3 regions of the Streptomyces umbrinus genome follow, and region 3 is predicted to be linked to each of the others. Evidence: riboswitches for the same ligand, from Rfam matches in the RefSeq annotation. Region 3 holds a riboswitch; each other region holds the start of a gene.
What was found. Region 3 has a riboswitch for cyclic di-AMP ahead of QF035_RS21780 (LysM peptidoglycan-binding domain-containing protein). Riboswitches for the same ligand answer to the same signal wherever they lie in the genome.

Region 1 (10,155 bases), 4.9 Mb from region 3:
GTACGACAGCGCCAGCGCGAAGGCGTTGCCCGAGGCGTCCTGCTCGACGGCCACGAGGCAGGGAACGCCGCGGCCCTCCTCGTACTGACGGCGGACCAGGTGGCCCGGGCCCTTCGGGGCGACCATGCAGACGTCAACACCGGCCGGCGGCTTGATGAAGCCGTAACGGATGTTGAAGCCGTGACCGAAGAACAGCGCGTCGCCGTCCTTCAGGTTCGGGGCGATGGACTCCTCGTAGACCTGGGCCTGGATCGGGTCCGGCACCAGGATCATGATGACGTCGGCCTCGGCGGCGGCCTCCGCCGAGGTCACCACGCGCAGGCCCTGCTCCTCGGCCTTGGCCTTGGACTTGGAGCCCTCGTGCAGACCGACGCGCACGTCGACACCCGAGTCACGGAGCGACAGCGCGTGGGCGTGGCCCTGGCTGCCGTAACCGATGACCGCAACCTTGCGGCCCTGGATGATGGACAGGTCGGCGTCGGCGTCGTAGAACAGCTCGGCCATGCGACTCACCTTTCATGGGCAACTCCCCGGGGCGACAGGAATGTCGAGGGCGCTCGCGAGTGAGTGCTGCGCCTCCGAAGAGAGTGGAGGGTGGAAATCTGGGCCAGGAGGGTGGCACCCGCGCTGCTGCGTGCGAGCCGGAAAGGTGTTGCCTTGCCCACTCCGGCCCGACGGAAAAACACTATCTCACACCTACCGTGCGTCGCCGCCGGGCTGCGGAGGGGCGCCGGATGTCACAGATACTTCGCTTGCCCTGTCAGTGAGTTGACTGCAAGGAGCCCTGTCCATCCTTCAGGCGGCGTGAGAACAGATCCGTCTTCACGTGACGACGCCGCAGTTCGGCCGTCGACGGCCACGGACCCTCCGCCCTTGCGACGACGACTCGAAAGTGAGCCCCTGACCCATGTCCCAGGCCCGGCCCGACAACTTTGACACCGTTTCAGCGACAGGCATCGCAACGTTGCAGGACCTGCGTACGCACCTGCAGTGGGCCATCGAAGTTGAGCACGCCACCCTTCCGCCCTACCTCACCGCCCTGTACTCCCTCGACGCCGAGCGGAACCCGGACGCCGCGCAACTCATCAGCGGTGTCTTCGTCGAGGAGATGATTCACCTCGCGCTGGTGGCGAACCTGCTCAACGCTGTCGGTGGACAGCCCCGCCTCGACGCACCACATCTGCTGCCGCCGCACCCGCGGACCATGCCGCATGCCGATCCGTCCATCGAGCTGGCCCTGCTGCCCTTCGGCAAGGAGGCCCTCGACATGTTCCTCCGACTCGAACAGCCGGCGCATTTCGGCGATCCGGCCGAGGAAGACAACTACGAGACCATCGGACAGTTCTACGACGCGATCGAGAAGGGGTTGCGCCACCTGTGCGCCGAACTCGGTGAGGACCAGGTCTTCACCGGCGACCCCGCCCGCCAGGTCGCCGGCGGCCCGTTCGCCCACACCGCGGGCCACCTCAGCCCCGTCACGGACCTCGACTCGGCGCTCGCTGCGCTGAAGGAGATCGTCGAGCAGGGTGAGGGCGCGGCCCGAGCCGAGGTCTGGGACGGGGACATGGACCTGTTCCACCCCGAGACCAAGTCGGTGTCCCACTACTACCGGTTCCAGGAACTGGCCCTGGGCCGGCGTTATCAGCCCGGTGACACGCCCGCGTCCGGACCCACCGGGGAAGCGGTCGCCGTCGACCCGGCGGGAGTTCGCCCGTTGCGCCCCAACCCTCGGCTGGAGGATCACCCCGAGGGCAGTGCGATCCGCAGCGCGCAGGAGGCGTTCAACAAGACGTACTGCAAGATGCTGGAACAACTGGAGCAGGCGTTCAACGGCAACCCGGCGATGCTGGGCATCTCGGTGGGCACGATGTACGCGATCAAGGGACAGGCGCAGAGCCTGATGGCCATGCAGGACGAGGACGGACAGGTCGTGGGCCCGACCTTCGACTACGTCGCGCCCGAGGACCGCGCCTGACGGCCGCGCCCCGCCGCGGCAGGGCGCGAACGGTCAGCGTTCGACGGCTTCGCGTCGTGCGGCGACGACATGCGTCCCGATCAGCAGCGACGCGATGACGCCGGTGAACAGCACGGCGTACATCGCCGTGAACGTGGTGGCGAGGACGGCGAGCGCCGCGACAGGGGGCAGCACGTTGGCCTTGCCGGACGGCTGCGCGGCCCGTCGGTGCAGCAGCCACACACAAGTGATGAACAGGGCGACGGGCAGCGTGTACGTGGCTGCGGCTTGGACGTCGGTGAGAGCGTGCTGGTGGGTGACGTGGGCAACGTTGACCGCCAGCCCCGCACCCACGGCAGCCGCGGCCGCGAACACCACGTAGTGCCCGTACCCCCACAACATGGCCGTGGACTGGGTTCTGAGCCGGCGCGGCGCATCCTGGGCGAAGTACAGCCACCAGAGCGCGAAGACGGTCAGCATCCCACCCAGCGCGATGACCAGGACGGAGCCGAGTTCCTTGTGGGTGTCCAGGGCGGCGCGGACGGCCAGGCCGGCGGCCATGACGGACTCGCCGAGCACGATCAGGGTGAACAGGCCGTAGCGCTCGGCTATGTGCTGCGGGTGCCAGGTGGTGCCTATCGCACGCTCGGCCCAGACCGGCACCGCGAGTTCACCGATCGCGAGGACGACGAAGGAGACGGTGCCACCGTCGTGCGGGAGGAGCAGCCGGACCAGCCAGCCGATCTGGAGAACGAGGATTCCCACCGCGTACCGCAGCGCGGACCGTCGGCGCTTTCGGTCCGTGCACGCGGCGCGCAGCCACTGACTGACCATGGCCAGCCGCATCACGACATAACCCCAGGTGATGACCGTGAAGTCGCCGTGCTCCAGAGCCTGGGTGGTGCCTGCCGCCATGAACAGGGCGCCCGTGATCTGGACCAGAGTCAGGAGACGGTACGGCACGTCGTCCGTGTCGTAGGCGGAGGCGAACCAGGTGAAGTTCATCCAGGCCCACCAGATCGCGAAGAACACGAGAGCGTAGCCGAGCAGGCCGTGCAACGTACGGCCCGCGACGATCTCGTGCTCGAACGCCGAGGACGCCTGCGCCACGGCGGCGACGAAACAGAGGTCGAAGAACAACTCCAGCGCACTGGCCGTGCGGTGATCCTCGCCAGCATGACGGGCGAGCATCGGCCGGTACCAAGCGCTGGACGCGTGGGATGACTGACTCATGAAGTCCTGATCTCATGGGGGGCAGTGCCGGAGCCGGCAACACCAGTGCCGTGCATGACTACGACCGGATACCGTGCGGATCGGTGACAACCCGTAAACCGCCAACGCCGACTGGCGGACGGGCGCGCCCAGCTCAGGCACAACGGCAACCGGCAGGGTGCCCGAGGCCCGGCGCGTGCTGCGGTTCACCTGATCCGACCCACATCCTCGAACAGCGCGTGGGCCTCGTCGAGGCGACCGGTCGGGGCGAGACCATCGACGAGCCAGAAGAACGTGATCTTCTTTCGCCGGGTCCAGTACTGATGGCCCTCAGGGCGTTCAAGACTCTCCAGGTCAAGGAGAGGCTGGTCCTCGGTGAGGCTTACTCGGACTCCGGCTACGTCGTGGTGCACGAGACCGGGGAGGCTTTCACGATCAAGCAGCTCCGCAGGCGCGCGTACCGGCTCATGGAGGTCCTTGGTCTGCGCAGAGTACGTCTCTACGTTCCGAAATCTGACGAGATAGGCGAGCTCTTCAACGGTCCCCTCAGACAAGTCGGCAGTTTGCCCGGCGGCCGGTTGGCTATGAACGCGAGTTGGGGAGTCGTTTCGCGATGAGTGCGGGAGTCGCGTTCTGACCGAGTTTGCGATGTCGGTTTGTTTTGACGTCAGTCGGGGGCTTGTGGTGGGACCGTGAGGTGTGCATAAGGGCTGGGGGCCTCATGGGTAACTCGCAGTCGAAGGTCGAGCTGTACGCGGCGATCCGCAAGGATCATCTGCGGGCTGGCCGCGGCGTCTCGGGCGGGCGCTCTGACGGCGGACGCGGTCGCGCTGGAGGCCCGCAAGGCTGCCGAGGGCGATACCGGCGCCCCCCGCTCCGGCGACGGGCACGGGCCTTGAGGAAGGGCCTGCGGCGACAGTCACGTTCTTGTCCGACTGGCGGCTGTCCCATCTGCCGCCCGAGACTCGGCCGCTGCCCTCGGTCGCCCACTACGACCAGTTGTTGAACCCCCGCGGCCGCAAGGCCGCGAACCGGAAAGAGCCATCATGAGCCCACGCAAGCGCGGACTGACCGAAGAAGCCGCCACCGCCTCAATCGACCAGGCATGCCGGCTGCTGCTCGCTGTGGGTGGCGGACCTTGACTGCGCGCTCGCATCGCTCGGCTGGCTGCTGGAGGCGCTGGGTTACGCCACCTTCCATAGCTGGGACGGCGGCCGCGGCTGGCGGCTCGGGCCGACCTACCTGGTCATCGAGCAGTCCCCGGCCCTCACCGCCGAACAGCACGACCGCTGCCGCCAGGACTGAACCACCTGGCGTTCCACGTCGAAGACGCCACCACCGTCGAGGAGTTGACTGCCGACGCCGCTCAGCACGGCTGGCACCTCATGTTCCCCGAGCGGCATCCATACGCCGGCGGCGCACAGCACTACGCCGCCGACCTGGAGAACGACGACGGCTGCGAAGTCGAACTCGCTGCGATCAAGTCACCCGAACGAAACTGAGATCAACCGATCCACCGGTCTTGACGACTATTCGCACTAAAAACCATCAAGAAGAACCCCAAGACCCTTGGGGCGGCCCGTGACGTACTCGACAAGTTGCCTTCCCTGGACGCGGCCGTGAGAAACGATCTTCGGTCTAGGGTGTGATACAGCCTCTGACCTGGTCTTTTTCCATGCTTGATTATTAGACGTGTGGGTATTGCCACATCATGGGCGCCTGGTGGTCCGGCTAGGGTCTGTGCGTTGCCTACAAAAGGCAGGTGGGGACGGGCCGGGCGAAATGTCATGTGTCGGCGCCCCATGGAACACCCTCACCTCATGGCCCGGAGGACATATGTCGGGATCGCCTTTCGAGTGGATCGACGAGCAGGCGCGGGCGCGCCGCCGGGCCGGACTCGTCCGCACCCTGCGCCCCCGCCCCGCCGACTCCCCGCTCCTCGATCTCGCGGGCAACGACTATCTGGGCCTGGCGAGGCACCCCGAGGTCACCGAGGCGGCCGCGAGTGCCGCGCGGACCTGGGGAGCCGGAGCGACCGGCTCCCGGCTCGTCAGCGGCTCCACGGAACTGCACGCGGAACTCGAACGCGAGCTGGCCGAATTCTGCGGGTTCGAGTCCGCGCTGGTCTTCTCCTCGGGGTACGCGGCCAATCTCGCCGCAGTCACCGCGCTGGCTCCGCACGGCTCCCTCGTCGTCTCCGACGCGAGCAACCACGCCTCGCTGATCGACGGCTGCCGTCTCGCGCGCGGCACCACCCAGGTCGTCGGGCACGCCGACCCCGACGCCGTACGCAAGGCTCTGGGCACGCATGCCGGACCCGCCGTCGTCGTCTCCGACACGGTCTTCTCGGTCGACGGCGACGCGGCCCCGCTCACCGGACTCGCCGCCGCCTGCCGGGAGTCCGGCGCCGCCCTGCTCGTGGACGACGCGCACGGTCTCGGCGTACTCGGCGAGGGCGGCCGGGGCGCGCCGCACGCGGTGGGCCTTGCGGGCGCGCCGGACGTGGTCACCACCGTCACGCTGTCGAAGTCGCTCGGCAGCCAGGGCGGCGCGGTCCTCGGACCGGCCCACGTCATCGACCACCTGGTCAACGCGGCCCGTACCTTCATCTTCGACACCGGTCTGGCCCCCGCGGCGGCGGGCGCGGCCCTCGCGGCCCTGCGTCTGCTGCGCAGGGAACCGGAACGGGCCACGCGCGCGCGCAGCGTGGCGACCACCGTGCACGAACGGCTGACGGCCGAGGGCCTCGAAGCCGTACGACCGGACGCCGCCGTCGTCTCCGTGCGCGCCCCATCCCCGGAGCGGGCCGTGCGCTGGGCCGCGGACTGCCGCGAGGCCGGTCTCGCCGTCGGATGCTTCCGCCCCCCGTCGGTGCCCGACGGCATCTCACGGCTGCGGCTCACCGCCCGCGCGGACCTCACCGACGGGCAACTCGACCGTGCCGTACGCCTGATCATCGAAGCGCGGCGATAAAACCCTCCCAGGCGGCGGGGGCGAAGAGCAGGGCGGATCCCGACGTGTTCTTCGAGTCGCGCACCGCGAGAAGTCCGGCCCATGGTCCGGAGGCCGGACGGGCCGTCTCGACGCAGTTGTTCATTCCCGTGCTGCGACTGCTGCGCTGCCACCGCACACCGTGCAGACGGGTGCTCGAAGGTAGGGACCGAGGCAGGGGGGCGGGCATGGTGCCTCCTTATGCGCCGTGAGCTACACCGGCGATGAAATCCAACGTTTCCTCGGGCGAAAGGGCGTGGACCTGAAGGGAGTCGAAGGCCTCGCTGTAGGCCTGGAGGTCTTCTTTCCGTTCGAGATAGAGGCTACTCGTCAAGTGGTCTAGAACAACCACATCCAGATCAGATGTGTTCGGAAACGAAAAAATAACAAAGGGCCCTGTCACGCCGACATGAGCTCCAACTCCGAACGGCAGCACCTGAATCCGCACGTGAGGGAGTTGCGCGGCCTCTCCGAGGTGCTCCAACTGCCGTGCCATGACCTCCGGTCCGCCGACCGTCCGTCGTAGGGCCGCCTCGTCGAGAACCGCACTCAGTCGGAGCGGTGGATTCGAACGCAGTACGTCCTGACGGGCGAGGCGCACCTCCACCAGCGCGTCGACCTTGTCGTCCGGCGCACCGTCCACGGCCGCCAGGGTCACCTCACGGGCGTACTCCGGCGTCTGGAGAAGCCCCGGCACGACCGAGTTCTCCAGCGTGCGCATCACGCTGGCCTGCGACTCCAGGCTGATGAAGTCGCTGTAGGTGGACGGCAGAAGACCCCGGTAGGCGTGCCACCAGTGGTGCCGGCCGTTGTCGTCGGAGCCCGCCAGCACCACGAGCAACTCGCGCAGTTCCGCGTCCCGGACGTCGTAGGCGTCGAGGAGCAGCTCCACGTCCGCCGGCTTCACCCCGCTGCGGCCGGTCTCGATCCGGCTCACCTTCGACTGGTGCCAGCCGACGAGCCGGGCCGCCTCGCCGCTCTTGAGGCCCGCACGGGCACGCAGGGCACGCAGTTCGGCGCCGAGTTTCCGGCGGCGCACAGCGGGACCGTACTGCATGGCCGTCTCCTTCCGACCGTCGCGACGGCGCTATATCGTCCGGCGTCACGCCGACCGTAGAGGACAAACCGGCCCCCCGCCCAAATACGGTCGGCCGTCGCAGAGTTCACCGCTTCGAGCGACAGATATATGCATATCTCGGTGGATCGCCACCGTGAACGCCGAGGTAGTGGCACTCTGGCGCAAGCACCAGTCCGGGACCGTACTCGAAGTCATCCGCTTCGTGTCGGACTCCGGTCCCGTGGGAAAGGGACGACCTCGCCATGGCAGACCACCAGGAAGCATCCGTCACTCTGCCGAGCGATCCCGCCTCGGTCTACGCCGCCCGCACATACGTCATGAACGTGCTGGCCGAATGGGGACTTCCATCCGACACGGAGGCGGCCGACACGGTCCGGCTCATCGTCTCGGAGCTCGCCACCAACGCCGTACAGCACACGTTCGGGCAGTCGCCCACCTTCACGGTGGACATCGAACTCGACCGCGACGAACAACTGCGCATCGGCGTGACCGACAGTCACCCGCGCTTCCCGAAACGGTTGCCCGCGGCCGTCCAGCAGGACAACGGCCGCGGCATGGTGATCGTCCGCTGGCTGACGGTCGAGTGCGGCGGCAAGCTGACGGTCCGGCCCACCAGAGAGGGTGGCAAGACGGTCTCGATCATGCTGCCGTGGACGGCGCCGGTGCAGCCCGTGAGAGCGGACTGAGCGCCGTGCCCCGCTGGTGGCGTGAAGGGCTCGCTAGTCCTTGTCGGCGGAGCCCTGCATCAGATGGGGGATGAGCGCCCACAGCCCCGCACAGACGACCAGGGTGCTCGCACCCGCCGCGATGCCGCCCGCCCGGCCCGTCGCCACGTCCACGACGAGCAGGACCGAACCGGAGAGGGCGAGCGCGAGCACGCCGAGCCCGATCTGGGCCAGATGCGATGAGGCGTTCACGACCTGGGGCTTGGCGCCCTGCTGGAAGAGCCGGCGATGGAGCGCGGCCGGGGCCGTGAAGAGGGCGGCGGCCAGTACGGAGAGCAGCAGCGTGACGACGTACGTGGTGCGCTGGAAGGTGTCCAGGGAGGGGAAGCGCGGGGTGAACGCGAGGGTGAGCAGGAAGGCGAAGAGGATCTGCACCCCGGTCTGCGTGACCCGCAGTTCCTGGAGCAGTTCGTTGAAGTTGCGGTCGGCGCGCTCGAGCCGCGTCTCGTTGCGCTCCTCGTGGTGATGAAGGTCGCCCATAAGTGAAGGAGTAACCACTCTGCCGCGAATATCACGCACCGGGCCCCGGAAGGTGGCCGCGGCGATCACCGCAGCCACCTTCCGGGCGGGTCACCTGACCCGGCCGTACCAGACGCTCTTCGTCCAGATCTTCTGGAGCTTCACCACTTCCCCGGTCTTCGGGGAGTGCCAGATCCGTCCCTTCCCGGCGTAGATGCCGACGTGGTAGACGTTCCGGCCCGAGTGGAAGAAGACCAGGTCCCCCTGCTTGCGATTCGAAGCGGAGACATGGTTCGTCTTGTTGTACTGCGCGGCAGCCGTACGCGGCAGGGACTTGCCCGCCTTCTTGAACGAGTAGAGCGTGAGACCGGAGCAGTCGAAGCGCTTGGGCCCCACGGCCCCGTACTTGTACGGGGAGCCCTTCTTGGAGGCCGCTACCTGGAGTGCCTTCGTCGCGGGTGTGGCCGCTTCCGCGCCGGACGTGAATCCGGGGGCCACGATGCCGCCGCCGACAGCGGCGATGGTGAGAGCCGATGCGGTACCGGCCCTGCTGAACAGCGACGGGACACGATTGAGCGCAGTCATGCGCAACCCTTCGTCAGCCGCCTGTGAAGGATGACCTGTCGGATTCGGGCTGGCGAAGTTGCCCGGCCGCTGACGCGGCTTCACCCCAAGGGCTGCTCGGCCCGGTCATGGCGTGACCGTTCCGGCGACCCGTCGTGCCTGGGTCCTCCACTCCTGCCGATCCACTTCTGTCGACCGGTCATCCGGGCGGCGGCAGGACTCGGCGTCCGCCCGGATCGCCCCGCCGCTTGTGGCGGGGGCTTGTCGTCGGAAGGGATCTTGACGCACGGATGTCCCAAAAGCCGAGCGGAATCGGCGATTTGTGGGCTTACTCACCACTCACCCGTTCGGGTGGACAGCCATTCCCAAGGGAGGGCGTCGAGGGGGTCGACGACCCTCGTACCAGCACCGGAACGTCTGATTCCGTACGGAGGCTACACATGTTGCGCAACTCCCACGGGCCTGTAAAAGCAGCTCTGGCTACGCTGTTCGGTGGTACACCTTTCGGTCCGTTTGAACTCTGACCCGGACGTCCCGTCAGATGCCTGCGTGACGCCGGGTCCGTGGCGGTACGTCAGCTGTCGGAGCGCGGCGGTAGCGCGATCCGGCCCGCTCGGCGCTCACCGTCGAGGACGCGCAGCGCCCGCGCCAGGGTCGGCGCGTGCACCTCGTGCTCGCCGCGTTGGTGCATCAGGGCCAGTGCGTCACGCAGCGCGGCAGCCTTGCCGACCAGGGCCTGGGCGGCCCGCAGCCCCCGGTAAGTGTCCCCGGAGTGGGCCGGGTTGATCCGGCCGAGCAGGTCCACCACTTCAAGGTAACGGTCGATCAGTTCGGCCTCGGCGCGGGTCAGGGCCGGCAGCGGCGGCAACTCGGGTGGGAGCATCGGCCGCTCACCTCGCGCCGCGTGCGCTCTGGGTGGACTTCCGGCTCGGGACGATCCGGTCGATCAGTCCGTACTCCAGCGCCGCCTGCGCGTCCAGGATCTTGTCCCGCTCGATGTCCGCACCGATCCGCTCCCGGCTCTGGCCCGAATGACGGGCGAGCATCTCCTCCAACTGCTCACGGGTACGCATCAACTCGTCGGCCTGAATGGCCAGGTCGGACGCCTGTCCCTGGACGGGCTCGGAGAGCGACGGCTGGTGGATCAGTACGCGGGCGCCCGGCAGCGCGTA
Region 2 (10,155 bases), 3.0 Mb from region 3:
CTCCTCGGGCGTCATGTGGATGTCGGGCCAGAACTCGCTGTACGCGCCGATCTGGATCATCGTGGCGTCGAAGGGGCCGTGCTCGGCGCCGATGTCCGCGAAACCGGCGAAGTACCCCGTGTCCCCGCTGTGGTAGATCCGGTGCTCGTCCCCTGCCACGGCCCAGGAGGCCCAGAGGGTGTGCTGCGTGTTGCGCAGGCCGCGGCCGCAGAAGTGGCGGGCGGGTGTGGCGGTCAGGGAGATTCCGCCGACCTTCGTCGTCTCGTGCCAGTCGAGCTCGCGCAGCCTGTCCGCGGAGACGCCCCAGTGCTCCAGGTGGGCGCCGACACCGAGGGGCACCGCGAACACCGTGTCCGTACCGGCCAGGGCCTTGATCGTGGGCAGGTCCAGGTGGTCGTAGTGGTCGTGCGAGATGACGACCACGTCCACCGGGCCGAGCGCCTCCAGCGGTAGGGGCACGGGGTGCAGCCGCTTGGGACCGGCGAAGGCGAACGGGGAGCAGCGCTCACCCCAGACCGGGTCGAAGAGCACCCGGTGCCCGTCGATCTCGGCGAGGACGCTGGAGTGCCCCATCCACGTGAGCCGCAGTCCGTCGGCCGGTGGCCGGGCCAGGTCGGCGAGGGTCGTGGCATGCACCGGCACCGTGCCCGCCGGGGCGCGGCGCACGCGCTCCTCCTTGCGGAAGAAGGACCGCGCGAACTCGAGCATGGCACCGTCGGGCCGGGGAGCGCCCTCGGGATTCCGGAAGACGCCGTCCGCGTAGTTCGGCGATCTGCGGATGCGCTCCATGCGCTCACCGCTCGGATCCGCGCCGAACGCGGCGGGCCGCAGCGCACGGAGCCCGGAGCTCAGGGAACGGGAACCGGTCACGGCACCTCCAGGTGGAGTCGGTCTGACTTTCCATTATGGTCGCCGCCTCTGACAGCGCCGGGTCGGGCGTATGGCGGGGCGGTTTCCGCGCGGGCCATGGCGGGATCCATCGAGTACGACATCACGTTCTACTGAAGATCCATTCAGTAAGTTGACAGATACATGCAGCACTTTCGATACTGACCGACCATTCAGTAGAGGCAGCCGGTACAGCACCGGGGCGCAGGGTGCACCCGGCCCCACGCCGGTCAAACGCTCCGAACCTGTCACCTTGTTCCCCTCGCCCCCCGTTTTCCGGACCCCCGCTTCCCAGATCCCCGTTCCCGAGGAGCCCCATGACCGCCCAGGACAGCAGCCCGTTGATGACGCTCACCTGGACCGACCACGTCACCGGCCGCCAGGGGCATCTGGTCGTCGACCGGCTGGTACGCGGTGTCTCCAGCGGCGGGCTGCGCATGCGGGCGGGCTGCACGCTGGACGAGGTCGCCGGGCTCGCCCGTGGAATGACCATGAAAGAGGCCCTGCACTACAACCCCGAGAGCCGCTACGTACCGCTGGGCGGCGCCAAGGGCGGCATCGACTGCGATCCCCAGGCCCCGGAGGCGTACGGCCTGCTCGTGCGCTATCTGCGTGCCATGCGCCCGTACATCGAGAGCCTCTGGACCACCGGGGAGGATCTCGGTCTCACCCAGGACCTCGTCGACCGGGCCGCGGCGGAGGCGGGGCTCGTGTCGTCGATCCAGGCCGTGTATCCGCTGCTCGACGACGAGGCGGCGGCCCGGCGGCGGCTGGCGGACGCGTTCGCGGTCGAGGTGGACGGCATCGGGCTCGACGAGCTGGTCGGCGGCTGCGGGGTGGCCGAGTCGGTCCTCGCGGCCCTGGACCGGGCCGGGGTCGCGTACGAGGGGACCCGGGTCTCCGTGCAGGGCCTGGGCACCATGGGCGGGGCCACGGCCCGCTTCCTCGCGCGCGCGGGGCTCAGAATCGTGGCCGTCGCCGACGTGAAGGGCACGATCGCCAACCCCGGAGGGCTGGACGTCGACGCGCTGCTCGCCGCCCGGGACACGTACGGAACGATCGACCGTGCGGCGCTGCGTCCGGGCGACCGCGAACTGCCCGGCGACGCCTGGCTGTCCGCCGACGCCGACGTGCTGGTGCCGGCGGCGGTCTCGTACACGATCGACACCACCAACCAGGGGCGGATCACGGCCCGTTGGATCGTCGAGGCCGCCAACATGCCCGTCCTGCCGGGCGCGGAGCAGCAGCTCGCCGGCCGCGGTGTCACCGTCCTGCCGGACGTCGTGGTCAACTCCGGGACCAACGCCTGGTGGTGGTGGACCCTGTTCGGCGACATCGGGGCCGACGCGGACGAGGCGTTCGCGTACACGCGGCGTTCGATGCGTGCCCTGATCGACCAGACGCTCGCGCGCGCGGAGGCCGACGGGACGACACCGCGGGCGGCCGCGCACGCGATCGTCGCGGACCGGCTGCCGGTGATCGCGGAGCGCTTCGGCTGGTACCGCTGACGCCGCGGGCACGCCCGGCGGGAACGGTGACGGCCCGGCCGCGGCCGGTAACCGACCCTCCACCGGCGCACTCCGGGGCGACGCAATAGGGTTGCCCGGTGGCAAGAGTGCGGTTGAGCGTGGCGGAGCGGCGTGAGGAACTGCTGCGGGCCGCCATCCAGCAGATCGAGGGGCGGGGCGTGTCCGCGGTGCGGATCGCCGATGTGGCGACCGCGCTCGGGGTGAGCAACGCGCTGGTGCTCTATCACTTCTCGACCAAGGAGAAACTGGTCGCAGCCGCGTTCACGTACGCGGCCGAGGACGACCTCGCCCATCTCCGCAAGCTGCTCGGCCGCCGGACGACCGCGCTGCGGCGGCTGCGGGCGGCGGTCCGCTGGTACGCGCCGACGGGGCAGGCCAAGGGCTGGCGGCTGTGGATCGAGGGCTGGGCGGTCGCGCTGCGCGAACCCGCGCTGCGAGACGTCACCCGTGACCTGGACCGGCAGTGGAAGGCCGCGATCACCGAGGTCATCGCGGAGGGCGTGGCCGCGGGCGAGTTCCACTGCCCGGACCCCACGAGTACGGCCCTGCGCCTGACCGCCCTGCTGGACGGGCTCGCCGTCCAGATGACGGCGTACCCCGGCGCGGTGTCACGCGCCCGCACCCAGGAGTGGGTGGACGAGGCACTGGCCCGGGAGCTGGGGCTGGCGCGCGAGGCGCTGACGGCTCCGGGCGCCTGAGGCGGCGTACCGACGCGCCACTGATTCACAACCGGGGGGCGTCGAGGTCTCATCGCCGTGACCGCCGAGGCTCCCCCGGCATCACCTGGCCGCGAGACGGTTCGGCCTCACCCACAAAGGATCCGGCGCGCCACAAAGAAGCAGCGGGGCTCCCCCGACATCACCCGTCAAGGAAGCCCCGCCCCTCCGCGGACACTCGGGCCACAGGCCGAGACCGCCGGTCGAGCCGCGGCCCGCCCCGCCCCTTCTGGCCCCGAGGACCCTCAGGCCCTCGGACCTTCAAGCCACCGGCTCGATCCGCATCTTGATGTCGCCGGGCGACAGGCTTCCCTTCGCCACCACGCGGTCCCCGGAGGACTCCCCGCGAAGGCGCCGCCCGATCCACGGCACCAGGTACTCGCGCGCCCAGTGGATGTTGTCGCGCCGCATTTCGAGCGTGCCGCGCGGAGGCAGCGGCGGCCACGGCTGGTCGGGGTCCGCGGGCACTTCCAGGCCGAGGACCTGGCCGGCGCGCAGGGCGACCTGCGTGTGCCCCTCGGGCGACAGATGGAGCCGGTCGCCGTCCCAGGCCCGCCGGTCCTGGATGGTCTTGAGGGACCACAGGTCGAGCACGGGACAGCCGTACCGGTCGGCGATGGCCCGGATATGGAGGTTGTACGTAGCGATCTTGCCGCGCATGTGCTTGAGCACGGGTACGCCACGGGTGTCGAAGCCGGTGGTCACGAGGACCGTGCCGACGGCCGACGTGAGGTCCGCGACGGCACGCTCGAAGCGCTCCGCGACCTCGTCGGGGTCGGTGCCCGGCCGGATGATGTCGTTGCCGCCCGCGCAGAAGGAGACCAGGTCCGGCGCGAGTTCCTTCGCGCGCGTCAACTGGTCCTCGACGATCTGGTCGAGGAGTTTCCCGCGGACGGCGAGGTTGGTGTAGTCGAAGTCGCCCTCGGGCCGACGGTCCGCGAGAAGCACCGCGAACCGGTCGGCCCAGCCGACGAACGCCCCGTCCGGGCCAAGGTCGCCGACGCCCTCGGTGAAGCTGTCCCCCACCGCCACGTACGACCCGATCACTGATCTGTCGTCATTCTTCGAATCGTCTGCCACATCGGGCCATGATTCACCTTCGGGTGTGAGCTACGCGACCGTAGGAAAGGGTTGACGGGCGGTGAGATAAGCCACTCGTCAAGTGTTGGTCAATCCCGGAATAAGGGGCTCGATCAGGGACGTTGTCGCAGCTCCCGCACCCGGAAGTCCGTGATCCTGAAGTGACTCCACACGGTCCGGAACGCGAAGTGGCCGCTCGTGTACGGCTCTTGGTCCACGAAGTCGAAGACGAGCCGCCCGTTGTTCCACCACTGGACCGTCGAGCCGTTGGAGACGATCCGGACCCGGTTGGGCTCGTTCGCCGCGAGCAGCGGCTCCGTGTAGTCGAAGACGAGCGGCCGGACGCCCGCCTCACCGACGTAACGGCGCAGCCTGGTCGTGGTGTTGGAGTTGGCGCCGTATCCGGCGTAGTACGTCGTGAGGTGGTCGTACTCGTCGAGCGCGCCGCCGCGGTGCGTGGCGAAGAGGTCCTCCGGTGAGCGGACGTCCGTGGCGTTCCAGAAGTTGTTGAGGTCCGAGACCCGGTCGTTGGCGCCGCCCGCCGAGACCGGTGTGGCGGTGTATTCCAGGACGTACGGCCCTCGCAGCCTTCGCTTGAACCAGACCGTCGCGCCGCTCGGCACGTCCATCTCCAGAACGCCCTGGGACGCGGTGACGCTGCCGCCGTCCTGCAGCTCTGTCGCCCACTGGCCGAGGCCGTGCCGGAAGTCGTCGCGGGCGATGAGTCGCCCCGGACGGTACCGGGCCGCCGCGCTCGCCGTCTGCGTGGGGACCAGCGCGGCGAGTGCGACACCGGTGGCCAGGGCTCCGAACGTTCTGCGTGTGGTCGTCATGAAGACCTCCAAGGCATGGAAGACGCATAGAAAGCGCTTGCGGAGATCACTGTGTCCGGCTTCCGCACCCCTGTCGACCCATCGCCCGGCCATGCCACAGAACCAAAACACCGAAGACCGGACCCCGGGGATCACAGGGTCCGGCCTTCGGAGACGAGCGGAGTGGTACGCCGTCCGGGCGCGCCTGGCGTCGGGTCAGACGGAGACGCCCTTGCCACGCAGGTACGCCAGCGGGTCCACGTCCGAGCCGTAGTCCGGGGTGGTGCGGATCTCGAAGTGCAGGTGCGGGCCGGTGACGTTGCCCGTCGCGCCGGAGAGGCCGACCTGCTGGCCCTCGGTCACGGCCTGTCCGGCCGAGACGGAGAGGGAGGACAGGTGGGCGTACTGGGCGTAGTGGCCGTCTTCGAGCTGGATGACGACCTGGTTGCCGTACGCGCCGCCCCAGCCGGCCGAGACGACCGTGCCCGCGCCGACGGACTTGAGGGACGTGCCGGTCGGGACCACGAAGTCGACGCCGGTGTGGTATCCGCTGGACCACATACTGCCCGACATCTTGTACGGGGTACCGACGCCCGCGCCCGCGACCGGCAGCGTGAAGCCGGCGGCACCGGCTTCGGACGCGGCCTTGGGAGCGGCGGCGGCCTTCGGGGCCGCGACCTTCTTCGCGGAGGACTGGGTGGCCTTGGAGGCGCCGGAGTCGGAGCTCGAAGCGGCGGCGGCCTTGCCGATCGACAGCTTCAGGCCCGGGTGGATCAGCGCCGGGTCACCGCCGATCGCCTTGCGGTTGTCCTCGTACAGCTTCTTCCAGCCACCGTTGACGTCCTGCGTGTCGGCGATCTTCGACAGGGAGTCGCCCGCACGCACGGAATAGGTCTTGGCCGCGGCCTTCTTCGCCTCGGCCTTCTTGCCGGCGGCGGCAGGCGCCGATTCGGCGGCCTTGTTCGCGACATTCGAGACGCTCGCCACGGAATCGGCGGCGGACTGCGGAGTCGCGGCGTGCGCTCCGGTCGCGCCGAGCAGCGGAAGGGCGAGCGCCGCGCCGCCGGTTCCGGCGACGGCTATGGAGCGGGTGAAACGCTGGGACTTGGGACGGCGGTGCTTACCCTTCGCGGGCATGGCAAATTCCTCTCCGGCGCCTGCGAGGTGAGCTGTCGGGTGCGAGCTGGAGATGCCCGGCCGTGTTTGCGCACGACTTAACCCCTAGCCGTTCCGGAGACCGGAACAGGCGTTCTACCTGTGGGTCCCCCGCTCCTGCCGTGTACGGGTGGGTGAGCGGATTCCGGGCGGCGGCAGGATTGGGCGTCCGTCCGGATTGGTGGCGAACGTAAGCGACATGAAGACGCAGGAACAACCTCTGGGGTTTCCTGTGTGCCCCGTTCTCTTGATCCCTGACCGAAATGACGGTCACGCTGCGTAAATCCGGGATCTCCCCCGTTTGTTAAATCCCTGAAAACGCAGCCGAATTACGTGAACATGGCGACAGCGGACCGTCACGAATATGACGCTGCTCACTGAGTGCCGTTTCAGGAGCCTTTATTCCAGAGCGAGTTGGAACTTAGCCTCCATTACGGACACAACAGTCACATGCGACGCAGTCGGAAAACTGCCGCATCAAGGTCACCCTGCAGCCCCGTCCGCAACCCGTGATGCAACAGCACCGCACCTCGGTGGACTTCGCCCGTTTCAAGGCATTCGTACGCCGCTGTCGGGTCGAGTCCGCGCAGCCGCACAGGAGCGACCGGCTCGCCGTAGTGCTGGGCCTGGAGCCAGGCGAGGACCACGACCTCGCCGTCACGCGAGTACTGCACGGCGCTCAGCCCGCCCTCCGGCGCCCGCAGCCGGTGAAGGTCCCCGCCCTGCACGACGGGCCGGATCTCCTTGTAGAGCTCCACCCACGTCCGCGCCTCGGCCAGCTCCTCGTCGCTCCACCGCGTCAGGTCGCCGCCGACACCGAGCACTCCGGCCATCGCGCTCACGAAGCGGAAGCGCAGCGAACTGACGCGACCGTTGAGCTGGACGTTCGGACTGTCGGTGACCCAGGCGGCCATGGTCCGCGCGGGATGCACCTGGCTGAAGCCGTGCTGGATGGCGAGCCGGTCGAGCGGGTCGGTGTTGTCCGAGGTCCACACCTGATCCGTACGCGCCATGATCCCGAGGTCGATACGGCCGCCGCCGCCCGAGCACGACTCGAAGGCGACGCCCGGGTGGGCCGCCCGCAGCCGGTCCAAGAGGCGGTACAGGGCGTGCACATGGTCCACCCAGAGCCGCTGCGGGTAGGCCTCGCCGGACCACCCCGCGTCGGTGAAGCAGCGGTTGAAGTCCCACTTCACATAGTCGATCGGCGCACTGGAGAGCAGCGTGTCGAGCTGCTCCCAGAGATACTCCTGGACGTCATCGCGGGCGAGGTTCAGTACGAGCTGATTGCGCAGCTCCGTCCTCTTTCGTCCCGGTTGGAACTGCACCCAGTCGGGGTGCGCGCGGTACAGCTCGCTGTCCGGGTTGACCATCTCGGGCTCGACCCAGATCCCGAACTGCATCCCCAGCGCGTGCACCTCGTCCGCGAGGGGCTTGAGACCGGCCGGGAAGCGGTCGGGGTTGGGCGTCCAGTCGCCGAGCCCGGCCCGGTCGCTGGTGCGCGCCCCGAACCAGCCGTCGTCGACCACGAACAGCTCGACCCCCATCGCGGCGGCCCGCCGCGCCAGCGCCCCCTGCTGCTCCTCGGAGATGTCGAACTCCGTGGCCTCCCAGGAGTTGTAGAGCACCGGCCGGTGCTCGTCCGCCTCCGGGATCACATAGGCGCGCTGGTAGGCGTGCCAGGCACGGCTCGCGCCGCCGAATCCGCCGTCGCTCCACAGCCCCGCGAAGACGGGTGTGACGAAGCTCTCCCCCGGCTCCAGCCGCAGCAGCCCCGAGTCGTCGTACCCGACCCCGCCGGTGATCTGCACGCGCGCGTCCGGGAGTTGGGCCACGGCGATCCGCCAGGTGCCCGACCAGGCGAGGGCGCACCCGTAGACCTCGCCCCGCTCCTCGGTGGCCGCGCCGTCGGCGTCCAGAGCGACCCAGGGCAGGTGCTGGTGCGAGGTGTGCCCGCGCCGGCTGCCGATGACCTTCTCACCGTAGGTGAGTTCGGAGCGTACGAGCCGGGACTCGGCCGCCCACCGGCCGTGCAGCTGGGACAGCCGCCAGCCGTCGCGGTGCGGCAGCGTCCAGGCCGCGGAGTCGGCGCGCAGCACCTCCAGGGCGGGCCCTTCGTTGTCGAGGGTCACCCACCGCTCGACGACGTCGGTCCCGGCCCGCATCCGGTAGTGCAGCGTGATCCCGAGCCCGGAGTCGGAGAACCGCAGCCGCAGCTCGTCGCCGTCGGCCTCGTACGTCTCGAAGCTCCACTCGGTGCCGCGCCGCTCGTCCGTCCGCACGGACAGGGCGGGCCGCACGAACCGGGGGCCGCCCTCCACCGGGTACTCCTCGTGTCCGTCGAGGGTGGCCTCGAAGGCCCAGTACTCCGGTCCCGGGCCGGCGGCGAGTGCCTCGGCGTCGGCGAGCGCGATACGCGGGCCCCAGTGCAGATGCAGCAGCGCGTCGTCCTCGCCGAGCCGCAGGGCATAACTGCTCGCCGGGCCCGAAAGAAGCCACGTACGACCGTCTTCGCCGATCTCCAACATCAAACCCTCACAGATCCGAACAGGCACGCTCAATCATCAACATCATTATGGGCCGCGTGCCTCCCCGGCAACGCCTGTGGACAACTCATTGGCCTACGAATCGATGTCGTATCGTCGAGAACGCACTTCGCGGACGAGCCGCGTCGGCAGCCGAATGGGAGGAGCCCCCGTGACGCAGCAGGTCCCGTCGACCGAGCCCGAGCTGGCTGGAGTGCGCAACTTCCGTGATGTCGGCGGCCTGCCGACGGTGGACGGCCGGCGCGTGGCGTACGGACGGCTGTTCCGCAGCGGCCATCTCGCGCACGCGACGGAGTCGGACGCCGCGTTCCTCGCGTCCCTGGGCCTGCACACGATCTTCGACTTCCGCAACGCCGCCGACCAGAAACTCGAAGGGCCCGACGTCGAGCTGCCTGGTGTGCGGAACGTGAATCTTCCGCTGACCGACCCGGCGCACGGCGCCGAGTTCTGGACGATGGTCCGCGACGGCGACATCGACCAGTTGCGCTCGATCCTCGGGGACGGCAAGGCGGCGGACCGGATGATCGGTTCCTACCGCGCGATCATCCAGGAGCGCACGGCCGAGCACCGCCAGGTGCTCCACTCGATGGCCGAGGACAGCGTCCCCGCCCTGATGCACTGCGCGGCGGGCAAGGACCGCGCCGGCCTCTCCATCGCCATCACCCTGCTCGCCCTCGGCGTCGAGCGCGAGGCCATCGTCGCGGACTACCTGGAGTCGAACGCGACGCACCGCCGCTACAAGGTGCACCGCAGCAAGTCCTCCGCCTCGGCGTACTCACCCGAGGTGATGGAGCTACTCAGCCCCCTCTTCGACGCGCGCGCCGAGTACCTGGAAGCGGCGTTCGACACCATCGAGGAGAAGTGGGGCGGGGTGGACACGTATCTGGAGCAGGGCCTGGGCGTGACCCCCGAGATCCGGGAGCGACTGCGGGAGCGGTTCCTCGACTGACCGGCTTCCCGCCGACCAACGTCCCGCCTCCCGCCCTGGGAGTCCGCCGCTGCTACTGCCCCTGAGCTCCGAGCGAGAACAGCAGGTAGATGAAGGCGGCGAAGATGTGCCCGACCGCCACGTAGATGATGAGCCGCACCCACAGAGCGCGCGGGAACTTCTCCTCCATGTCCTTCATGACGTCTCTCCAGGGGTCGTCGGCCCGAGGCACAGCGTGGCCGTGGGGCTCTGCAGCAGGGTGTGTACGAAGAGGAGCTCGGCCCCGTCCCGGTCCGCGGCGGCGATCCGGTGCGGGGTCAGCGAGTCGAAGTGCGCACTGTCGCCGGGCTCGAGGACGTGCGCTGTGTCCCCGAGCCGCAGCCGCAGCCGCCCTTCAAGGACGTAGAGCCACTCCTCTCCGGGGTGGACCCGCACGATGTCGCCCTGGGCCCCGTACGGGACGTGCACACGCAGGGACTGCATGCCGCGTCCGGCCGCCCC
Region 3 (10,155 bases):
GCGCAGTCCTTGCTGTCACGCGAAAGGCAACCGCATGCTCTCCGGGAACGGTCGTCACCGTCGCCCCCGTCAGGCTCCGGCTCTCCTCGTCGCGGCGGGCGTGACCGGGTCGGCCATCGCGATCCCTCTGCTCGGTGCGACCGGCGCGAGCGCCGCAAGCGGTACCACCTGGGACGCGGTCGCGGAGTGCGAGAGCGGCGGCTCGTGGAGCGCGAACTCCGGCAACGGGTACTACGGCGGCCTCCAGATGACCCAGGAGACCTGGGAGGACAACGGCGGCCTCGACTACGCGCCGAGCGCCGACCAGGCCAGCCGTTCGCAGCAGATATCCGTCGCCGAGAAGATCCTCGCGAAGCAGGGCACGAGCGCCTGGGCGACCTGCGGTCTCGTCGCGGGTCTGACGCAGAACTCCGGCTCGGCCGACGTCGACACGGGGGTCGCGGACGACTCCCCGACTCCGTTGTCCGGCTTGGGCATGGGGGACGACAGCAGCGGGACGAAGTCCGACACGTCTGGTTCATCCAGTTCGTCCGACTTGTCCAGCGGTAGCGGCGACAGCGCCGACTCACAGGATTCCGACAGCTCCTCCACGGATGCCGCCGCAAAGAGTGACGACCCGGACAAGTCGTCCCAGAACGGGGAGGCTTCGGCCGAGGGTTCCGGAACGGAAGACACCGGCTCCGGTCGTCACCGGGGTGGCAGTGCCGACGAAGGTGCCACCGACTCCCGCGCGGACGACTCCGCCGGCCGGCACGCCTCGCGCGGCGACAGCGAGTCGCGCGTCGCCGCCGAGGGTTCGTACGCCGTGCGTTCCGGAGACAGTCTCTGGGGGATCGCCGACTCCCTTGGTGTCGAGGGCGGATGGCGGGCGCTCTACGCCGAGAACAAGGAAGCCATCGGTGACGACCCGGACTTCATCATCCCCGGTCAGAGCCTCGATGTGGACGGCCTGCGGATGGCGGACAAGTAGCGGTCCGCGCGAGGTGCCATGTGGTCATCAAGGCGTCGAATCGGGCGAAAAACAGCGGTAGTTCGCGCTGAATGTCCGATTTGGTGAAAGTGAGACATGGATCTCAAGAGCCTGATCGTCTTTGAAATTCGGCGGATCGCGTGTCTACGGTCGTGACCGCTCGCCACTGGTGAGCCCCGACGGTCGCAACGCCGAATCCTGCCAGCGGCCGTACGGGAACAGTCGTCGCGTCAAGCGCCGTAGGCAGGAGCGGGGGACCCAAGGTAAGTGCCGGACCCGGTCGTTGAGGCCAGGTACGGCTTGGGGTTAAGCCGCGTGACAGCAGTGTCGCGCGGCCGGGCAACTCACTCGGCCCGAACCCGACAGCTCACCTCGCAGGCGTCGGTGAGGGGATCACTTCATGCTGCTTTCCGGCAAGGGCAAGCACCGCCGCCCGTCCAAGGCCACCCGTATCGCCACGCTCGCCGGTGTCACCACCGCGGCCGTCGCCGTCCCGCTGATGGGCGCCACGGGGGCCTCCGCCGCCACCGCCTCCGAGTGGGACGCCGTCGCCCAGTGCGAGTCCGGCGGCAACTGGTCGATCAACACCGGCAACGGCTACTACGGCGGCCTGCAGTTCTCGGCCTCCACCTGGGCCGCGTACGGCGGCACGGCGTACGCCTCCACGGCCAACCAGGCCTCCAAGTCCCAGCAGATAGCCGTCGCCGAGAAGGTCCTCGCGGGCCAGGGCAAGGGTGCCTGGCCGAGCTGTGGCGTGGGCCTGTCCGGCGCCTCGACCGGTGGCGCCCCGGCTCCCTCGAACTCGGGCAACTCCGGCCAGAGCACCTCGCAGTCTCAGCAGCAGCAGAGCACCAAGTCCTCCGAGGAGCGCGCCTCGCGTTCCCAGGAGCGCTCGACCGCGAAGAAGACCGTCGAGACCCCGACCGGCAAGAAGGTCAAGAAGGGCGACGGCGAGTACAAGGTCGTCAAGGGTGACACCCTCAGCGAGATCGCCGAGAAGAAGAACGTCAAGGGCGGCTGGCAGAAGCTGTACAAGCTGAACGACGACATCGTCGACGACGCCGACTTCATCTTCCCGGGCCAGCAGCTGCACCTCAGCTGACACCCGTCGGCCGCGACCCCCACTTCGATTGTCCGGACGGCACGTCACGTCCCGGCCGAGGCCCTGGCCGCTCAGCCTCGGCGGGATCTCCGGATCAGCCGGATCTCCGGCCCACAATCGAATCGCGGCTGAACCACAGCGCCCTCACATCCGTGTCCCCCATAGTGGAGGCCTCGTGAGGGCCACCCCCGTCCCCCACGGGCTCCCCGCTCCGGTGCGTGTTCCCCCGTACGCACCGGGGCGGGGCTTTTTCGTTCCCACGCTCCCCTTGTTCTTCCCTCTCTGCTTCCCTCGCGCTTCCCTCTCGCTTTGTTCCGTTCGGAAACAATTTACTCTCGGTTCTGTCCAGGAGGCGGTCGAGGGCTGGCCGAACCCCGGCAGCCGGTTAGGCTCATGCCGCGGGGCCACCACAGGTCCGCACCCAACCGGGCCTTCGGCCCGGAACAGCTTGCGTCACATCCCAGAAGGAGATGCTCGTGCCGTCCATCGACGTCGTCGTAGCCCGGGAAATCCTGGACTCCCGAGGCAACCCCACGGTCGAGGTCGAGGTCGGCCTCGACGACGGCAGCACGGGTCGTGCCGCCGTTCCGTCCGGCGCCTCCACAGGTGCCTTCGAGGCTGTTGAGCTCCGTGACGGAGACCCCAACCGCTACCTCGGCAAGGGTGTCGAGAAGGCCGTCCTCGCCGTCATCGAGCAGCTCGGCCCGGAGCTCGTCGGCTACGACGCCACCGAGCAGCGCCTCATCGACCAGGCCATGATCGACCTGGACGCCACCGACAACAAGGGCTCGCTCGGCGCCAACGCCATCCTCGGCGTCTCGCTCGCCGTCGCCCACGCCGCGTCCGAGGCGTCCGACCTCCCCCTCTTCCGCTACCTGGGCGGACCGAACGCGCACCTGCTGCCGGTCCCGATGATGAACATCCTCAACGGTGGGTCGCACGCCGACTCCAACGTCGACATCCAGGAGTTCATGATCGCCCCGATCGGCGCGGAGTCCTTCTCCGAGGCCGTGCGCTGGGGCGCCGAGGTCTACCACACCCTCAAGAAGGTCCTGAAGAGCCGCGGTCTGTCCACCGGCCTCGGCGACGAGGGCGGCTTCGCCCCGAACCTCGGCTCCAACCGCGAGGCCCTGGACCTGATCCTCGACGCGATCAAGGAGGCCGGTTACATCCCCGGCCAGCAGGTCGCTCTCGCGCTCGACGTCGCCGCCTCCGAGTTCTACAAGGACGGCAAGTACCTCTTCGAGGGCAAGGAGCGCTCCGCCGCCGAGATGACGGAGTACTACGAGGAGCTCGTCGCGGCCTACCCGCTCGTCTCCATCGAGGACCCGCTGTACGAGGACGACTGGGCCGGCTGGAACGTCATCACCGAGAAGCTGGGCGACAAGGTCCAGATCGTCGGCGACGACCTCTTCGTCACCAACCCGGAGCGCCTCGCCCGCGGTATCGAGGAGGGCTCCGCCAACGCCCTGCTCGTCAAGGTCAACCAGATCGGCTCGCTGACCGAGACCCTGGACGCCGTCGAGATGGCCCAGCGCAACGGCTTCAAGTGCATGATGTCCCACCGCTCCGGCGAGACCGAGGACGTCACGATCGCCGACCTCGCCGTCGCGGTGAACTGCGGCCAGATCAAGACCGGCGCCCCGGCCCGCTCGGACCGCGTCGCCAAGTACAACCAGCTGCTGCGCATCGAGGAGATCCTCGACGACGCGGCGGTGTACGCGGGCCGTTCGGCCTTCCCGCGCTTCAAGGGCTGAGCGCAGCCCTTCGGCCGGGGTGACAGCCCCGTCGTACGTACGTCCCCGTACTCGGTCCCGTACCGTGTGCGGGGACGTACGCACGTGACGGGCCCGACGGGCTCGGTGTACTCGACGGGTTTGTACCGGGGAGGCGGGACAGATGGCCGTGAAGGACCGCGACCGGTTCTCCACCTCGACCAGGCTGCGGCTGCTCGGTGAGCAGACCGCAGCCCGTGTCTACCGCTCGCAGACCAAGCGGCAGGCCCGCCGCTCACGGCTCACCGGCCGGGCGGCACTCCTCGCCCTCGTCCTGTGCACGCTCGTGGTGGCTCTCGCCTATCCCATAAGGCAGTACGTCTCCCAGCGCGCGGAGGTCGCCGACCTCCAGCGCGAGCGGGAACAGGCCCGCGAGCGCGTCGAGCAGCTGCGCGACCTCAAGGCACGGTGGCAGGACGACGCGTACGCCGAGCAGCGCATCCGGGAGCGGCTCCACTACGTGATGCCGGGCGAGACCGGCTACATCGTGATCGACCCCGACGCGGCGAAGAAGACGCGTACGGATCAGACGGCGGCCGACCGGGCCTGGTATGCCAACGTCTGGGACGGCGTCGACAAGGCAGACGCCGCCGACAGGTGACCCGACAGGTGATCCAGCCGGTGATTCGCCGGTGATCCACTCAGAGAACTGACTAGAGAGACTTACCCACAGGCATGGAAACGCCCCCGCCGCCCACCCCGCGCACCGAGCCCACCGACGCGGACGTCGAGGCCTTCAAGCAGCAGCTCGGGCGGCCGCCGCGCGGGCTGCGCGCGATCGCGCACCGCTGTCCGTGCGGGCAGCCGGACGTCGTCGAGACGGCTCCCCGTCTCCCGGACGGGACCCCCTTCCCGACGACCTACTACCTGACGTGTCCGCGGGCGGCTTCCGCCATCGGGACGCTGGAGGCGAACGGGGTCATGAAGGAGATGACCGACCGGCTCGCCACGGATCCCCAGTTGGCGGCCGCGTACCGGGCGGCGCACGAGGACTACATCGCTCGGCGCGACTCCATCGAGGTGCTTGAGGGCTTCCCGAGCGCGGGCGGTATGCCGGACCGGGTGAAGTGCCTCCACGTCCTGGTCGCGCACTCCCTGGCCGCCGGGCCGGGCGTGAACCCCCTGGGCGACGAGGCGCTCGCGCTGCTGCCGGAGTGGTGGCGCAAGGGGGCGTGCGTGGTGCCCACGGAGGGCTGAATCGGGCCTCGCTGCCATTGGCTGGGGGCTGTGGGTTCGTAGTGAGGTGCGGGTTCGTTGTGGCTGGTCGCGCAGTTCCCCGCGCCCCTGAAGACCTAGGGGCGCGGGGAACTGCGCAGTCTTTTGGGGGTTCGGGGGCGGAGCCCCTGAGTCAGGGATGGGAACGGGTAGGGGCGGCGGGGGCGAGAGAATGCTCGGGCGCCCCCGGAGCCACGATCGCAACAGGAGACCACCACTCATGACTCGCGTCGCCGCCATCGACTGCGGTACCAACTCGATCCGCCTGCTCGTCGCGGACGCGGACCCGGCGACGGGGGAACTCGTCGACCTGGACCGACGGATGACGATCGTCCGCCTGGGCCAGGGCGTCGACCGGACGGGCCGACTGGCGCCGGAAGCGCTGGAGCGGACCTTCGCGGCCTGCCGCGAGTACGCGGCGATCGTCAAGGAACACGGCGCGGAGCGACTCCGCTTCGTGGCGACCTCCGCCTCCCGCGACGCAGAGAACCGCGACGAGTTCGTACGAGGAGTCCTCGACATCCTGGGCGTCGAGCCCGAGGTCATCTCCGGCGACCAGGAGGCGGAGTTCTCGTTCACGGGCGCCACCAAGGAGCTGACGGGGCGGGACGACCTCGCCAAGCCCTACCTCGTGGTGGACATCGGCGGCGGCTCCACGGAGTTCGTCGTGGGCGAGGACCACGTCCGCGCCGCCCGCTCGGTCGACATCGGCTGCGTACGGATGACGGAACGGCACCTCGTGCACGACGGCGTTGTCAGCGACCCGCCCGCGCGGGAGCAGATCGAGGCGATCCGCGCCGACATCGAGGCGGCCCTCGACCTCGCCGAGCCGTCGGTGCCGCTGCGCGCGGCTCGTACGCTCGTCGGGCTCGCCGGATCCGTGACCACCATCTCGGCGATCGCCCAGGACCTTCCGGAGTACGACTCCGAGGCCATCCACCACTCCCGGGTCTCCTATGACCGCGTCCGCGAGATCACCGAGCGGCTGCTGTCCGCCACCCATGCCGAGCGTGCCGCGATCCCCTCGATGCACCCGGGCCGGGTGGACGTCATCGGTGCCGGCGCCCTCGTGCTGCTCTCGGTCATGGAGCGGATCGGGGCGGACGAGGTGGTCGTGAGCGAGCACGACATCCTCGACGGGATCGCGTGGTCCGTGGCTTAGAGCCGGCCTGGACCGCCCCTCGACTGAGCAGGTCGGGAGACGTATGAGCGCCTCAGAAGGCCTCTGAACGGTCTTGGAAACGGCCTCGGGAACGTCCCGTCGGAAAACTTCGTGAAGTTCTTCACAAGAGAATCGGCCCTGTTGGGCGAGGTTTTCGTCCCTTCGGGTCGCCCGGGGCCCCTGGGAGGCTCCGGAGCATGATCAACAGGGTGTTCCGCGAGTGCTGCGATCGTATGAAAAAGGGGGCTGGTTCAGAGGGGTCGAACAGCCGGAGCGGCAGCTCACGCGGCATTGACAACGGCCCGCACCAGGCGCTGGTTCCCCTGTCGGACCATGACCTCGCTCACGTGGGCCGCGCAGTGTAGCAGAGGGTGTGAAGAAGCTTGTGAAGGGGCGCACGAGCGACCCCCCTGGGGCAGGTGGATACTCGATGGCATGAGCACCACGGAGCGTCCCAGGATCCTCGTAGTAGGCGGTGGGTACGTAGGCCTGTACGCAGCTCGGCGCATTCTCAAGAAGATGCGCTACGGCGAGGCGACCGTCACGGTCGTCGACCCCCGGTCGTACATGACCTACCAGCCCTTCCTCCCCGAAGCCGCCGCCGGCAGCATTTCGCCTCGGCACGTCGTCGTCCCGCTGCGACGCGTGCTGCCCAAGGCGGAAGTTCTGACCGGCCGGGTCACGACCATCGACCAGGACCGCAAGGTCGCCACGATCGCCCCCCTCGTGGGTGAGGCGTACGAGCTGCCTTTCGACTACCTCGTCATCGCGATGGGCGCGGTCTCGCGCACCTTCCCGATCCCCGGCCTCGCCGAGCAGGGCATCGGTATGAAGGGCATCGAGGAGGCCATCGGCCTGCGCAACCACGTGCTCGAGCAGCTGGACAAGGCCGACTCCACGACGGACGGGGATGTGCGGCGCAAGGCGCTCACCTTCGTCTTCGTCGGCGGTGGCTTCGCGGGCGCGGAGACCATCGGCGAGGTCGAGGACATGGCCCGGGACGCGGCCAAGTACTACAACAACGTGTCGCGCGAGGACATGCGGTTCATCCTCGTCGACGCCGCGGACAAGATCCTTCCCGAGGTCGGCCCGAAGCTCGGCCAGTACGGCAAGGAGCACCTCGAAGGACGTGGGGTCGAGGTCTACCTCTCCACCTCCATGGACTCCTGCGTCGACGGTCACGTGGTGCTGAAGAACGGCCTGGAGGTCGACTCCAGCACCATCGTGTGGACGGCCGGCGTCAAGCCCAACCCGGTGCTCTCCCGGTTCGGCCTGCCGCTCGGTCCCCGTGGTCACGTGGACACGCAGACCACGCTCCAGGTGCAGGGCACGGACTACGTCTGGGCCGCCGGCGACAACGCCCAGGTGCCTGACCTCGTCGGCCGCAAGGCCGGCAACGAGAACGCCTGGTGCCCGCCGAACGCGCAGCACGCGCTGCGGCAGGCCCGTGTCCTCGGTGACAACGTGATCTCCGGTATGCGGGGCTTCCCGCAGAAGGACTACAGCCACGCCAACAAGGGTGCGGTCGCCGGGGCTCGGCCTGCACAAGGGCGTCGCGATGATCGTCATGGGCAGGATGAAGATCAAGCTCAAGGGTCGTCTTGCCTGGTACATGCACCGGGGTTACCACGGGCTGGCCATGCCGACGTGGAACCGTAAGATCCGTGTCTTCGCCGACTGGACTCTTGCGATGTTCCTGAAGCGTGAGGTTGTGTCGCTCGGGGCCATGGAGACTCCTCGTGAGGAGTTCTACGAGGCTGCGAAGCCGGCGCCGGCGGTTGCCGCGAAGGCTGAGCCGTCGCTCGCCAAGACCGAGGAGAAGGCCAAGGCCTCCTGACCTCCGGTCACCTGCTCCACCCCGAAGGGGGCCTCCCGCCATCCGTGGTGCGGGCGGCCCCCTTCGGCGTTTTCTTGCGATTTCGGGTGCGGGTTCGTTGTGGCTGGTCGCGCAGTTCCCCGCGCCCCTAAAAACCTGGGAGCGCGGGGGTTCGGGGGCGGAGCCCCTTAGTAAGTGGCGGTCAGGGCCGTGGTTTGCGTGTTCGCTGCATGTATTTTGCTCAGAAGTAACGCTTTGGTGGGACTGCGCATCGGCCCCGTTGGTGTTTACGTGGTGTTGGAGTCTGTGGGATCCGTCGTCACGGAGGTGTGCGTCATGCAGGACGCGGCGCTGCGGCTGAAGGCGCTGATGGAGCAGTTGCTGGGAGCCCCGCTCCCGGTGCGCATTCGCGCCTGGGACGGCTCGGAGGCGGGCCCGCCCGAGAGCCCCGTACTCGTCGTACGGAACCGCCGGGCCCTGCGCCGGCTGCTCTGGAAGCCTGGCGAACTGGGCATGGCCCGTGCCTGGGTCGCCGGGGACCTGACCGTGGACGGCGATCTGTACGCCGTCCTGGACGTCATGGCCGAGCTGGTGTGGGAGCGCGGCGAGGACGCCCGGACCCTGCGCGAGGCCCTGCGGGACCCCGAGGTGCGGGCCGCCGTGTGGGGGCTCGTACGGATGGCGGGGCCGCCACTGCCCCCCGCCCCGCCCCGCGAGGAGGTGCGCAGACGCTCCCACCTGCACACCAAGCGCAGCGACAGACGGGCGATCAGCCACCACTACGACGTGGGGAACGACTTCTACGAGATCGTCCTCGGGCCGTCCATGGTCTACTCGTGCGCCTACTGGGACTCCCCGGACGGCACACTCGAGGACGCCCAGCGCGACAAGCTCGGGCTCGTCGCCCGCAAGCTCGATCTGAAGCCGGGCATGCGGCTGCTCGACGTCGGCTGCGGCTGGGGTTCGATGGCCATCCACGCGGCCCGCGAGTACGGCGTGAGCGTCGTCGGCGTCACCCTGTCCCAGGAGCAGGCCGCCTACGCCCGTAAGCGCGTCGCGGAGGAGGGTCTGACCGACCGGATCGAGATCCGCGTCCAGGACTACCGCGACGTCACCGACGGTCCGTACGACGCGATCTCCTCCATCGGCATGGCCGAACACGTCGGGAGCGACCGCTATCTGGAGTACGCGCGGGACCTGTTCGCCCTGCTCAAACCGGGCGGACGGCTCCTCAACCACCAGATCGGGCGCCGGCCCCGGCGCGACGAATCGGCGTACGAGATCGACGAGTTCATCGACGCGTACGTCTTCCCGGACGGCGAACTCGCTCCGATCGGCGGGACCGTGAGCCGGCTGGAGACGGCCGGGTTCGAGGTCCGCGACGTCGAGTCGCTCCGCGAGCACTACGCGCTCACGCTGCGCCGCTGGGTCGCCAACCTGGAGGCGGACTGGCCGAACGCCGTCCGGCTCACCAGCCCCGGCCGGGCCCGGGTCTGGCGGCTCTATATGGCCGCCTCCGCCCTCGCCTTCGAGCGGAACCGGATCGGGGTGAACCAGGTGCTGGCGGTTCGGACGCCCGAGTCGGGGGCGTCGGGGATGCCTCTTCGGGCTCGTAACTGGAATTAGGGGTACGAGCTGGGGGTTCTGGCCGCCTTTTGTGTTTGGCGGCGGTACGGAGTCGGGGCCCGTTCCTTTCGGAACGGGCCCCAACTTATTGCTGCTTTGCGTTGAGCGTTACTCCGACTTGATCGCCGACAGCATGTTCAGGCGCGCCGCACGACGGGCCGGCCACAGGGCGGCAAGGATGCCGACCGTTGCCGCCAGGAGCAGGAAGACGGCCATCCGGCCCCAGGGCAGGACCAGTTCGTACGTCGGCATCTTGCCGGCCAGGAGTTCACCGGCCGCCCAGCCGAAGAACACGCCCAGGCCCACGCCGAGCACGCCGCCGAAGAGCGAGATGACCAGGGACTCCAGACGGACCATCCGCTTGATGCCCTTGCGGTCGAGGCCGATCGCGCGGAGCATGCCGATCTCCTGCGAGCGCTCGAAGACCGACATCGCGAGGGTGTTGATGACGCCGAGGACGGCGACGATGACCGCCATCGCCAGCAGGCC

Region 1: linked by a shared signal. The riboswitch ahead of QF035_RS43870 (C40 family peptidase) and the one ahead of QF035_RS21780 (LysM peptidoglycan-binding domain-containing protein) in region 3 are both predicted to bind cyclic di-AMP.
Region 2: linked by a shared signal. The riboswitch ahead of QF035_RS09605 (M23 family metallopeptidase) and the one ahead of QF035_RS21780 (LysM peptidoglycan-binding domain-containing protein) in region 3 are both predicted to bind cyclic di-AMP.

What each region holds. Positions count from the first base shown of each region.
Region 1 is NZ_JAUSZI010000002.1:9,918,339-9,928,493, forward strand. It holds gene ilvC (ketol-acid reductoisomerase) at 1-504, opposite strand, end outside; gene QF035_RS43825 (ferritin-like domain-containing protein) at 965-1,975, shown strand; gene QF035_RS43830 (low temperature requirement protein A) at 2,009-3,187, opposite strand; gene QF035_RS43835 (hypothetical protein) at 3,373-3,720, opposite strand; partial or broken gene QF035_RS43840 (VOC family protein) at 4,289-4,668, shown strand; gene QF035_RS43845 (8-amino-7-oxononanoate synthase) at 5,003-6,139, shown strand; gene QF035_RS43850 (DUF397 domain-containing protein) at 6,120-6,347, opposite strand; gene QF035_RS43855 (helix-turn-helix domain-containing protein) at 6,357-7,214, opposite strand; gene QF035_RS43860 (ATP-binding protein) at 7,478-7,921, shown strand; gene QF035_RS43865 (DUF6328 family protein) at 7,955-8,440, opposite strand; gene QF035_RS43870 (C40 family peptidase) at 8,531-9,004, opposite strand; cyclic di-AMP (ydaO/yuaA leader) riboswitch at 9,008-9,141, opposite strand; gene QF035_RS43875 (hypothetical protein) at 9,558-9,866, opposite strand; gene QF035_RS43880 (ATP-dependent Clp protease proteolytic subunit) at 9,874-10,155, opposite strand, start outside.
Region 2 is NZ_JAUSZI010000002.1:2,013,916-2,024,070, forward strand. It holds gene QF035_RS09580 (MBL fold metallo-hydrolase) at 1-870, opposite strand, end outside; gene QF035_RS09585 (glutamate dehydrogenase) at 1,206-2,396, shown strand; gene QF035_RS09590 (TetR/AcrR family transcriptional regulator) at 2,495-3,115, shown strand; gene QF035_RS09595 (SGNH/GDSL hydrolase family protein) at 3,395-4,180, opposite strand; gene QF035_RS09600 (DUF6250 domain-containing protein) at 4,327-5,046, opposite strand; gene QF035_RS09605 (M23 family metallopeptidase) at 5,242-6,162, opposite strand; cyclic di-AMP (ydaO/yuaA leader) riboswitch at 6,165-6,331, opposite strand; gene QF035_RS09610 (alpha-galactosidase) at 6,627-8,708, opposite strand; gene QF035_RS09615 (tyrosine-protein phosphatase) at 8,878-9,675, shown strand; gene QF035_RS09620 (DUF6126 family protein) at 9,728-9,853, opposite strand; gene QF035_RS09625 (helix-turn-helix domain-containing protein) at 9,850-10,155, opposite strand, start outside.
Region 3 is NZ_JAUSZI010000002.1:4,999,097-5,009,251, reverse strand. It holds gene QF035_RS21785 (transglycosylase family protein) at 35-970, shown strand; cyclic di-AMP (ydaO/yuaA leader) riboswitch at 1,196-1,366, shown strand; gene QF035_RS21780 (LysM peptidoglycan-binding domain-containing protein) at 1,371-2,072, shown strand; gene eno (phosphopyruvate hydratase) at 2,549-3,829, shown strand; gene QF035_RS21770 (FtsB family cell division protein) at 3,972-4,448, shown strand; gene QF035_RS21765 (DUF501 domain-containing protein) at 4,523-5,044, shown strand; gene QF035_RS21760 (Ppx/GppA phosphatase family protein) at 5,283-6,224, shown strand; partial or broken gene QF035_RS21755 (NAD(P)/FAD-dependent oxidoreductase) at 6,660-8,061, shown strand; gene QF035_RS21750 (SAM-dependent methyltransferase) at 8,377-9,666, shown strand; gene QF035_RS21745 (ABC transporter permease) at 9,775-10,155, opposite strand, start outside.